DNA from 2 places in the Pedobacter sp. W3I1 genome. Region 1 is predicted to be linked to the other one. Evidence: riboswitches for the same ligand, from Rfam matches in the RefSeq annotation. Region 1 holds a riboswitch; the other holds the start of a gene.
The links. A riboswitch is a leader RNA that binds a small molecule or an ion and turns the genes downstream of it on or off. The one in region 1 is predicted to bind S-adenosylmethionine.
Positions count from the first base shown of each region.

Region 2: linked by a shared signal. The riboswitch ahead of QF042_RS11965 (transferrin receptor-like dimerization domain-containing protein) and the one ahead of QF042_RS19780 (peroxiredoxin) in region 1 are both predicted to bind S-adenosylmethionine.

Region 1 covers NZ_JAUSXN010000001.1:4,857,024-4,862,884, reverse strand. Annotated here, with positions in the region: SAM riboswitch class I at 502-599, shown strand; gene QF042_RS19780 (peroxiredoxin) at 760-2,061, shown strand; gene QF042_RS19775 (peroxiredoxin) at 2,142-3,461, shown strand; gene QF042_RS19770 (YceI family protein) at 3,494-4,135, shown strand; gene QF042_RS19765 (cytochrome-c peroxidase) at 4,405-5,361, shown strand; gene QF042_RS19760 (TonB-dependent receptor) at 5,471-5,861, shown strand, end outside.
Region 2 covers NZ_JAUSXN010000001.1:2,864,019-2,869,879, forward strand. Annotated here, with positions in the region: gene QF042_RS11950 (retropepsin-like aspartic protease) at 1-19, shown strand, start outside; gene QF042_RS11955 (glycoside hydrolase family 38 C-terminal domain-containing protein) at 291-2,810, shown strand; gene QF042_RS11960 (EamA family transporter) at 2,890-3,774, opposite strand; SAM riboswitch class I at 4,107-4,211, shown strand; gene QF042_RS11965 (transferrin receptor-like dimerization domain-containing protein) at 4,290-5,861, shown strand, end outside.

The sequences.
Region 1 (5,861 bases):
ATGATAGTCAGCGAAGCCCCCTTTCAATGCGTCCACTACACCATGCGCGCTGCTCAAAGCGCTTTGCTTAATGAGAAATTTGTCTTATTGAAAAATTATATTTCTGTAAATCAGTATGTTATGAATAAAGTCTATAAAATCTATAGGAATACTTGTGTAAAGTAAACAAAGTTTATACTTTTACAAAAAAATATAATAGTTCACTAGCAAATTTACGTTCGATATGAAACTCCGCAGACAACCTCAGCCATATTTTCTGATCAATTATTCAGATCAGTACAACTGCTGTTGCCGCTAATATAAACTAAGATACGGATCACCTGTTAAGGTTTTCATTCAGATATTCTTATAAAAATCCTGGTACCCCGGGGCCTTTTGATAGAATATTATGGTGGTCATGTATTTAAGTCAATAAGTTGCCGGGGTATCAGGAACGGCCTAACTAATCACCACCACTAGTTTAGGTTATTACTCTAATTAATTCACCACCATTAATTAGTTGATTTATAAAGAAGAAGGGAGAGTCAGTACTCGTTGAACTTCTAGCAACTTTCCATAGGAAAAAGTGCTCAAACTGATCTAGCAATAGATTATAAATTAACCAATAACATTAAACACATCGTTTCCTGTTAGGGATTTCATTAAGCAGAAACAACTGTATAAACAGCTTGTATCTATGCTGCCTGAATTTTTCTATGGAAAAATGTGCCTTGTTATTAAAAACTCTAAAACGATAGTGTTTAACTAATAATGATGATTATGAAAACGACAATTACCTCAAAAATTGCATGCCTAACCACCTCAGTACTGTTACTGGGCGGCATTGCATCAGCCAAGGTGGCAAAACCATTTCCTAAAGAAGGGATTTGGAGGGGCGAGTTTAGTGTAAGCGAATCAAAAGTGCCCTTTAACTTCGAATTAAAAGGTAAAAATCCTCAAACAGCCATTTTGACTTTAATTAATGGCTCCAGACGTGATGATTTTCATGTAGAACGACGTGGCGATGACTCCATTTATGTAAAAATGAATACCTATGATGCTGCTTTGGTGGCGAAAATTGAAACTGATGGGACTTTATCGGGCGAATACCGCAGTCTGGTACCTGGCTTTAGAGGCAATTCGCTGCCATTTGTAGCCGAACATGGTAAAAATTACCGCTTTGTCGAACCCGGTAAAGACGTGGCTCCGAAGCACAATATCTCTGGTAAATGGGAAATAAAAACTTATACCAAAGAAGCTGTACCTGCTTCGATCGCATTATTAAAACAGAACGGGAACAAGCTTACAGGCGTAATCATGACTGTTGTTGGTGATACCCGAGAATTGGAAGGCACCGTACAGGGCGATGAATTTGAATTATCTGGTTTTACCGGACCAAGTCCTTTTATTGTAAAAGGGAAAATAAACGATGATAACAGCATTACCGGAGAACAAGGATTTGGGATTTATAAAAACCTGAAATTTGACGGGCAACGCAACGAAAACGCCGAACTTCCTGATCCTTATAAACTTACTTTTCTTAAAGAAGGCTATAAAAAACTCGATTTTACTTTTCCAGATCTTGCCGGAAAAAATGTTTCCTTAAGTGATGATAAATATAAAGGTAAGGTCGTAATTATCGAGACAATTGGTACCTGGTGTCCAAATTGTACCGATCAAACTGTTTTTCTTTCTCCATGGTTTAAAAAGAACCAAAAACGTGGTGTAGAAGCCATTGCAATTGGTTTTGAACAAAAAGATGATCTTGAATATGCGAAATACACTTTGGGCAAATTGAAAGAAAAATATGGTATCACTTACGATATCCTTTTCGGAGGCATTGCCGATAAAAAAGTAGTGGCCGAAAAACTGCCAGCGCTAAATAAATTCATTGCTTTTCCAACAACCATCATTGTCGATAGAAAAGGAAATGTAAGAGAAATTTACACCGGTTATACCGGCACTGTAACTGGAAAATACTTTAACGACTATGAAACCAAATTCAATAAAGTATTAGATGAACTGATTGCTGAACCGGTACCCGAAAAACTGGCTTCGGTAGAAACACAAAAAAGTAAGTAACCTAAACCAACCAAACCAAAAAAATGTGAGGCTGCATCATATTGCAGCCCATATTTAACCTACACTCAAAACTTTACATGATGAAAACTAACTTTGCTAAAATGCAGGTGCTGGCACTGGCATCCCTCATTTCTACTACAGCCTTTGCTGTAAACAAGGTGCATGAAGAACCAAAAGTGGCCAAAAAATTTATAAAAGAAGGAATTTGGCGCGGTGTTTTTAAAGTTGCTGAAACAGAAGTCCCTTTTAATTTCGAACTAAAGGGAAAAGATGCAGAGCATGCCACATTTACACTGCTAAATGGTACACGGAGAGACGATTTCCATATCAAATATTTAGGACAGGATTCACTGTTTATCAAAATGAATACTTACGATGCAGCTTTGGTAGCCAAAATTGAAAGCGATGGACGGATCTCAGGCGAATATAGAAGCTTAGTACCAGGCTTGCAGGGCAATGCTTTGCCTTTTACTGCAGAGCAAGGTAAATCTTACCGCTTTGTTGAGCCCGGAAAAGATGTTGCGCCTACCGCAAATTTGACGGGAAAATGGGAGTTTAAAGGTTTTTCTAAAGAAGCCGTTCCAAACAAAGTTGCCATATTAAAGCAAGAAGGCAATAAGTTAACAGGTGTAATTATGCAGGTAACTGGCGATAGCCGTGAGTTGGAAGGTACCGTACAGGGAAATCAGTTTGTACTTTCTGGTTTTAGTGGTCCAAGTCCCAAAATTTATAAGGGTACGATTAACGAAGATGGTACACTTTCTGGCGAAATTAGCCAGGGCATTTACGATAACTTAAAGTTTACAGGCGTAAAAGATAATCAGGCGGAATTGCCAGATCCTTATACACTCACACATTTAAAAGAAGGCGTTAAAAAACTTGCTTTTACTTTCCCTGATCTGAATGGAAAGTCTGTTTCGTTAACGGATGATAAATATAAAGGTAAGGTTGTAATTGTGGAGTTGGTAGGTACCTGGTGCCCGAACTGTACCGATCAAACCGTATTCCTTTCGCCATGGTTCAATAAAAATGCCAAAAGAGGCGTAGAAGCCATCGCCATTGGTTTCGAACAGAAAGATGACCTTGAATATGGAAAATATACGCTGGGTAAACTACGCGATAAATACAACATTAAATACGATATCCTGTTTGGCGGACTGGCTGATAAAAGATTGGTTGCTGATAAACTTCCGGCTTTAAATAAATTTATCGCTTATCCAACCACCATTATTATTGATAGAAAAGGCGAAGTACGCGAAATATATACCGGTTACACCGGAACCGTTACAGGTAAATATTACGATGATTACGAGAAAAAATTCAATAAAGTTCTGGATGAATTAATCGCAGAACCAGTACCATCTGCTGCTTATTTTGAGGCACAGGCAAATGGAAAATAGCTAAACCACCTAAACTAAACACCATAAATAATATGTTACAGTATAAAACGATCGCAATTATTGCTACTACACTTGTAGCCTCATCTTTTACAGCTTTAAACGGGCCAAAACCTAAACTAAAGGTAGCTACGGAAACTCTTGTAAGGAAACTGGTAAACTATAAAGTTAGCCCTGAACAGAGTAAGTTAACCTGGGTGGCCAAAAAGGTAACCGGAGAACATTCGGGAACCATCAACGTTAGTTCCGGGTCTTTAGCCTTAGACAATAAAGTACTAAAAGGCGGCAGTTTCGAGCTCGATACCAAAACCATTGCGGTTACCGATCTTACTGATAAAGAAACCAATGCTAAACTGTTGGGTCATTTGAAAAGTGACGATTTTTTTGCGGTAGAAAAGTTTGGTAAAGCTAATTTTAACATTACATCGGTGCAAAGTACCGGTGCAGGAACTTATGATGTGAAGGGAAAGCTCACCATTAAAGGCATTACTAACGAAATCAGTTTTCCTGCAACAGTTAAGCAAGAAGGCAATAAAGTAATTGCAAATGCAAAAATTACGGTCGATAGAACCAAGTACGATATCAAATTCAGGTCTAAAAGCTTTTTTGAAAACCTGGGCGATAAAACCATCTATGATGATTTCGAGCTGAATGTACAGCTGGTAGCCAATAATTAAAATCTCTCTTGTTAGGTTAGTTGAGATGGGAGAGTCTGGTATTCTCCCTTTCGCTAGCTAAACAGGTAGGTCCGTCATCCCCAACTTGATTGGGAACCACGAAGTGCTCATCGAAGATAATCTTAATGCTTAAGCTTAACCAAAGGCTTTAAGATTCTCGCCTGCGCGGGAATGACGACCGATTAATGAAGACTACAATATTTCAATTAAGGGATGTCAGTCTGAGCGTAGTCGAAGACCCGTTAAATAATTCCGAACCGAATACACTAATGAAAAGAAGCAAAATAATAATTTCCCTGTCCTTAGTTTTAGTGGTGTTTTTAATGGCCGGATTTGGTGCAGACGATCCCACTGTAATTAACAGTAAGGAACGTTTAGGCGAAAAGCTGTTTTTTGATCCGATTCTTTCTAAAGATAAAAGCATTAGCTGTGCTTCGTGCCATAAACCGGAATTTGCTTTTGCAGATACATCAGCGGTGAGCTTAGGTGTAGGGGGAACCAAAGGAACGCGTAATTCGCCATCGGTAACCAATCTTTCGGGCAGACCAAGCCTCTTTTGGGATGGCAGAGCCGCTTCCTTGGAGGATCAAGCCCTGCAGCCCATTATTAATCCTGTAGAAATGAACCTGCCTATTGCCGATGCCATTGATCGCTTGCAAAAAGACAAGGATTATGCAGCACTATTCCAGAAGATTTTTAATTCGCCACCTACACAAAAGTATTTGCTACTGGCCATTGCCTCTTTCGAAAGAACATTAGAAACCGCAAACAGCCCTTACGATCGGTATATTAATGGAGATGACAAAGCCATCTCCGAAAATGCAAAGCGCGGCAGGATGTTGTTTATCGGAAAGGCCAACTGTAACAATTGCCATTCGGGTGAAGATTTTACTGCCGACCGTTTTAAAGGAATCGGGTTATTTAATGAATTAGAACTGAAAGACCAGGGTAGATTTGAGGTCACGCATAACCCAGAGCATAAAGGGCATTTTAAAATCCCTGGTTTAAGAAATGTTGGGATTACTGCACCATATATGCACAACGGGATGTTTAAAACCCTAAAAGAAGTGATCCAATATTACAATAATCCAGATGTGGTAATCAAAAATGGGAAAAACAGGGATCTTTCTTTAAATAAACCATTAGGCTTGAGCGAAAATGAAATAAACGATATAGAGGCTTTTTTACTTTCGCTTACCGATGATCGGTTTCAAAAACAAAAATGATAAAATAGGCAGAGTTCGATCAAAAATCTTTAAAACTTAATTTTTAACACATTTTTCCACTAAAAATGAGGTGGATGGCCATTGGTATGTCTATTCCAAAATAAACAACATGAAGAAAAAACTACTTTTAATATTATTATTGAGCGTACTTACCTACGCGCAAATATCTGCCCAACAAAGAGTTATTACCGGGGTAGTTGTTTCTGCTGAAGATAAATCTCCTTTGCCGGGTGTATCGGTAAAGATCAAAGGGCTTGATGGTTCTACGGTTACCGATAAAGATGGTGCATTTAAAATTTCTACTAAAAACGGGCGATTTATCGAGGTTTCTTATATCGGTTATAAAACTGCTACTATCGAAATTGGATCAGCTACCAAGTTAAACGTTTCGCTCGAACAGGCCGACAATACCTTAAGCGAATTACAGATTGTTGGCTCGCGGAATGCCAACCGCACTAAACTTAATTCACCCGTTCCGGTGGATGTAATTGATTTAAAAA
Region 2 (5,861 bases), 2.0 Mb from region 1:
TATCCAATTAGAAAACTAAAAAATCTGTCGACCAGGTGGTTTACCAAACGTTATCAGGAACTTACGGGCAACACTGTAGCCGATGTGAAAACACTGTGTAACCTGATTGAAGAAGAAGTTCTTGCAGAGCAGACTTTTAGCAAGTTTACTCCAGATCAACTGGAAATAGAGACCTAATTTTTTTTGAATAAGTTGCTAAATTGATTTAGCTTTATTTTCAACATTTTCTAACCAATATCATCTTTTCCTACTCAACAAATATGCGACCCATTAAGCCAATATTTGCCCTCATGATGCTAACACTTTTAATGTTGCATGCTGATGCACAAAATAAGTTTTTTATTGATGGTTATCATGGAGGTTTCTGGGGGCATTATCCGGTAGGTTATACCGGTTTTATTGCCGATAAACTGGAAGAGAACAGTTTTTGGAAAATTAATTTAGAAATTGAACCTGTTACCTGGGATGTGGTACAAAAAAACGACTTGACGAATTATAACCGTTTTAAAACATTCGTTAAAGACCAATCGGTAAAGGGCAGGGTGGAATTTGTTAATCCGTCTTACGGGCAGAGTTATCTTTTTAACATCCAGGGCGAATCTGTAATCAGGCAGTTTGAAATAGGGATCAAGACAATAAAAGCACATTTTCCAGAAGCCGAATTTTATACCTATTCTTCCGAAGAACCTTGTTTTACGAGTGCACTGCCTCAAATCCTAAAATCATTCGGCTATCGTTATGCCTCATTAAAAAATCCAAATACCTGTTGGGGCGGTTATACGCGTGCTTTTGGTGGCGAACTGATCAAATGGAAAGGATCTGATGGTTCGGTATTGCTTACCGTTCCGCGTTACGAAACAGAAGCACTACTCCAAAATTCGACTTGGCAAACCCAGGCCTGGAACAATTCTGAAGCATATATTTCTGCGGCCTACCGTTACGGGATTCAAAACCCCATTGGCATGTGTTTACAGGATGCGGGTTGGGAAAACGGTCCCTGGTTGGGTAAACCTAAAGATTTTACCTATAAAACCTGGAGAGATTATATGGAGAATACCGCAGATAAGACTGATCTTAAAACCTGGAATTTTAATCAGGAAGATGTTCAGGTGAGTTTAGTATGGGGTGCGCAGGTTTTACAGAAAATTGCTCAAAATACCAGGATTGCTGAAAATAAGATCACTATTGCCGAAAAAATTGATGCTATAAATGCAGTGGCCAATAAAAGCAAACTGATTGGTGGAAAATTCGACGCTGCCTGGCAAAACCTCTTACTTGCTCAGCACCACGACTCGTGGATTGTGCCTTATAATATTGTTAACAAAGAAAAAAGATGGAGCTGGGCCGATGCAGTCACATATTGGACGGATCAATCGAACCACCTTTGCGACAGCATTTTGAATATTGCGGATAAAAATGCATCCGAAAATCCCAATGGATTTAATGTAAGGGTTTACAATTCGCAAGCTTATGCGCGCAAAGAAATTGCCAAAATCCAGTTAGATCAAAGATTGACAAATCCAATAGTGATAGGGCAAGACCATAAAAAAGTTAACACCCAGCTTATTACCGAAAATGGCAACCGCTTTTTATTGTTCGAAGCATTGGCTCCGGCATTAGGTGATGTTCATTATAGCATAAAACCTTCCAAGACTAAAATTGCTAAACCTATTACCCACATTTCAGTAAAAGGAAATCTGTACACTTTCAATAATGAGGATTACGAAATCGCATTTAATGCAGCCAAAGGCGGGATTATTGAAAGTCTGATTGCCAAAAAATTATGCAATAAACAATTTGTAGATCAAAAAAGCAAACGATCATTTAATGAAATGAGGGGCTATTTCTATCAGGACAGTACTTTTTATTCTTCAAAAGATCAGGTAGCAAAAATAACTGTTGTGGAAGACGGCCTATTGATGACCAGATTAAAAATCGAAGGAAAAATCAGTAACCATGCATTTACACAATACATTACGCTTAAAAAATACGATAGCAGGATAGATGTACAAACAACTGTAAACTGGCAAAACAATGCGGGGATAGGACAGGACTATGCACAAAAAAGCGGATGGAAGGCGAATGATCTTAAAAAAGCATTTTATAACGACAGTTTAAAATTGCAGGCTGTTTTTCCATTGAATATTGCAGCTCAAAAAGTGTATAAAAACGCGGCATTCGATGTAATGGAAAGCAGGTTGAAAAATACCTATTTTAATACCTGGGACAGTATCAAGAACAATGTCCTTGTGAATTGGGTGGATGTAAGCGATCACGATGATCACTATGGAATGGCTTTGTTAAACGATCATACCACAAGTTATGCGCATAATGAAACTGGTATTTTAGGCTTAACACTTCAATATTCAGGGGTGGGTTTATGGGGACGGAATTATGACATAAAAGGTGCTTCGCAATATCATTATGCACTTTTTCCACATCGAAATAAGTGGGATAAGGCAGAGGTTTGGAGCCAAAGTATTACATGGAACGAACCTTTGCAGGTTGTGACAAATAATAAAGAGCAAAAGCCTTCATTTTCGCTGCTCCAGATCGCTGAACCTGGTTACGAAATCTCCTCCCTTACTATGGAAGATGGTGCTTTGTTGTTCCGTGTATTTAATGCCAATGCTGTATCAAACAATCTTAATTTAAATTTTAATATACCCATAAAAAAGGCTGAACTTGTCGAGCTTAACCATACAAAATCACAAACTTTAAAGCTGCTTAAAAAGCAAAATGGCATCACTGCCGTTAATCTGCCTATTCCGCAATTTGGACTGAGGACCATTAAGATTTATTTGCAATAAGTTTATCTGTTTTTGTTACATTTCAATAGCTGCTAAATCTTTTTTATTACTAATTTTAAAACCCACCAGGCAGATGCCTTTACTTTTTCTTTAAAAGGTAATGCACATTGAAAACGACAACCGATATGAAAATGATACTGTATGCCGCCATTTGTAATGGAGTAATGGGTTCATGGAATACCATAGCTGCTATCGCAAATCCAATAATTGGATTAATATTAAGCAACATACCCACTGTTGACGAGCTTAACCCCTTTAAGGCATACAAATTCAAAAACAACGGGATCACTGTAAAACCAACTGCTATAACTTCTATTAGTAACCAAAATAGTGTCTCTGTAGGTACAGGTCCGCTGTAGGCAGGGTAAAAGGGCAGCAGCATCAGTGCGGCAAGCGAAATGTGAAAAGTAAGAAGGATGAACTTATCAAATCCAACAATTTTACGCTGGCTTACCAGGTAAGCGGCGTAAGTAAACCCAATAACAATGCCGTAAACCATGTCCATAATATTGGCATACGATAGCATCAGGCAGCCCATTATACTTAACCCAACGGCCGTCCATTGTATTTTGTTAAGCTTTTCATGCAAAAGCCAGTAAGCAAGCAATGTAGTAATGATGGGGCAAACCAGATAGGCAAGCGAGGTAGCCTTAATACTTACATGATTAAGCACGTAAATAAACGAGAACCAGTTGATATTTAAGAATACACTTCCGCCTACATTCAGCAAAAGCATATTTCGTCTTTGCTTCGAAGGCAGGGCCTTAATATTAGAAAAGGTTTTAACTAATTCGCTACGTTTAAACAACGCGGTAATTAATACCATCAATATAGCGCAGCTAAAAATGCGGTAAAATAAAATATCCACCGAAGAATATCCGCTTAAAGGTTTTAAAACTAAACTAAAAAAGCCCCAGGTCGCATAAGCGAATATAGCGGCCAGGTAATATTTTGCGATTTTCACAAGACAGTTGCTATAATGTTGATTTCACAAATATTATAAAATCTTAGGAGTTATTAAGCCACACCATGTAAAATACTAAAGAACTGCCTGTAAAGATAGTATCAATAACGTTTGGAAAGATATGAATAAGCTGTACAGCGTAATTAGCTGTGCCTACTGTTTAAAAAAGTCAGGCCAGGTCCATTAAAATAAAGGTGTAATATTTTTACTTAATTTATCGTTGGTTTTTGCTTCGCAGGCTTCTGCAGTTACCAAATTATATCCATTTTAATAAATAATATATAATCTATAGGATTAGTAGATTATTTTATTATTTTTGCATCATTATATAATACTTATCCAGAGAGACCGAGGGAAAGGCCCTAAGACGTCTGAGCAACCTATACACTTGTAAAAGGTGCTAATTCCTTTCTGCCCAGGGGTGGAGAAGATAAGTTGGTTATGCATCCGCATGCTAATTATTTTGAGGTCGCTCAAAGTTTTTCTGGTAAAAGAATTCCTAAAAAAATCAGAAAATGAAAAAAACTTTTACCTTTTTCACGGCTATTCAATTGCTCTGGCTTCCTTTAGTGGCGCAGGAGAAACTGAGTGGATTTAAAATACAAAATATTCCGATACAACGTGATATTGAACAGAAATTTGATGCCGGGCTTAATAAAGGAAATATAGGGTCTACCATAAAAGAGCTTTCTGCCCATCCCCATCACCTGGGCTCTAGGGGCAGTAAAACGGTAGCAGAATCTGTACTGGAAAAGTTTAAAAGCTATGGCTGGGATGCAAAAATAGAGACTTATTATGTTTTATTTCCAACACCTAAATCCCGTTCGGTAGAACTTTTAGGGGGCAACAAATACAGTGCCTCGCTCCAAGAAAAGGCTGTTAAGGAAGATTTAGCAACCGCACAGCAAGGGCAATTGCCCCCTTACAATGCCTGGAGTGCCGATGGCGATGTAAGTGCAGGCCTTGTTTTTGTAAATTATGGTCTGCCAGCTGATTATGAAAAGTTGGAGCGTTTAGGCATCAGCGTAAAAGGCAAGATTGTTATTGCAAAATATGGCCGATCGTGGCGAGGCACTAAACCTAAAATAGCCTACGAACATGGTGCAGTGGGCTGTATCATTTATTCAGACCCAAAAGATGACGGCTTTGTAAAAGGAGATGTATATCCGCTAGGCGCTTATAAGCCAGAATTTGCTGTTCAACGGGGATCGGTAATGGATATGGTAATTTATCCCGGTGATCCGTTAACGCCCGGAATCGGTTCTACTCAGGATGCCAAAAGGTTGGAGAGAGCAGATGCCAAAACGATTCTTAAAATTCCGGTTCAGCCCATCAGCTATCACGATGCTTTGCCATTGCTTGCTGCACTTAAAGGTCAGGTGGTACCTGTCGATTGGAGCGGTGGCCTGCCTGTTACCTATCACATTGGAGATGGAAGTACCTTGGTTCGTTTAAATCTGGCTTTTAACTGGGATATTGTGCAGGCATACAATGTTGTAGCTAAATTAGAAGGAAGTAAATTTAAAAACCAATGGATCATTCGTGGGAACCACCACGATGCCTGGGTAAATGGCGCTGCAGATCCGGTAAGTGGTTTAGCGTCTTTATTAGAAGAAGCAAAATCTATTGGGAAATTGGCTAAGGCAGGTATAAAACCTAAACGTACACTTGTTTATATCGCCTGGGATGGAGAAGAACAATCCCTTTTAGGCTCAACAGAATGGGTAGAAGACCATGCGGCCGAGTTAAACAGTAAAGCGGTTGCATACATCAATTCGGATGGTAATGGCCGTGGCTTTTTAGAAGCGGGCGGCTCGCATGCCTTAGAAAATTTTGTTTCAGAAATTTCAAAAGATGTAAAAGATCCTCAGGTAAATACGAACATTTTCGAACGGTGGAAAGCTAATAAAGCTATTTCTACAGCCTCGCTTTCCGAACGTAAGAAAATACAAGATACCCAAACACTTGATCTGGGAGCGCTCGGCACAGGATCAGATTATTCGGCATTTTTGCAGCACCTCGGCATACCTACTTTAAGTCTTGGTTTTGGTGGTGAGGATGAAGGAGGAGAGTACCATACCAATTTC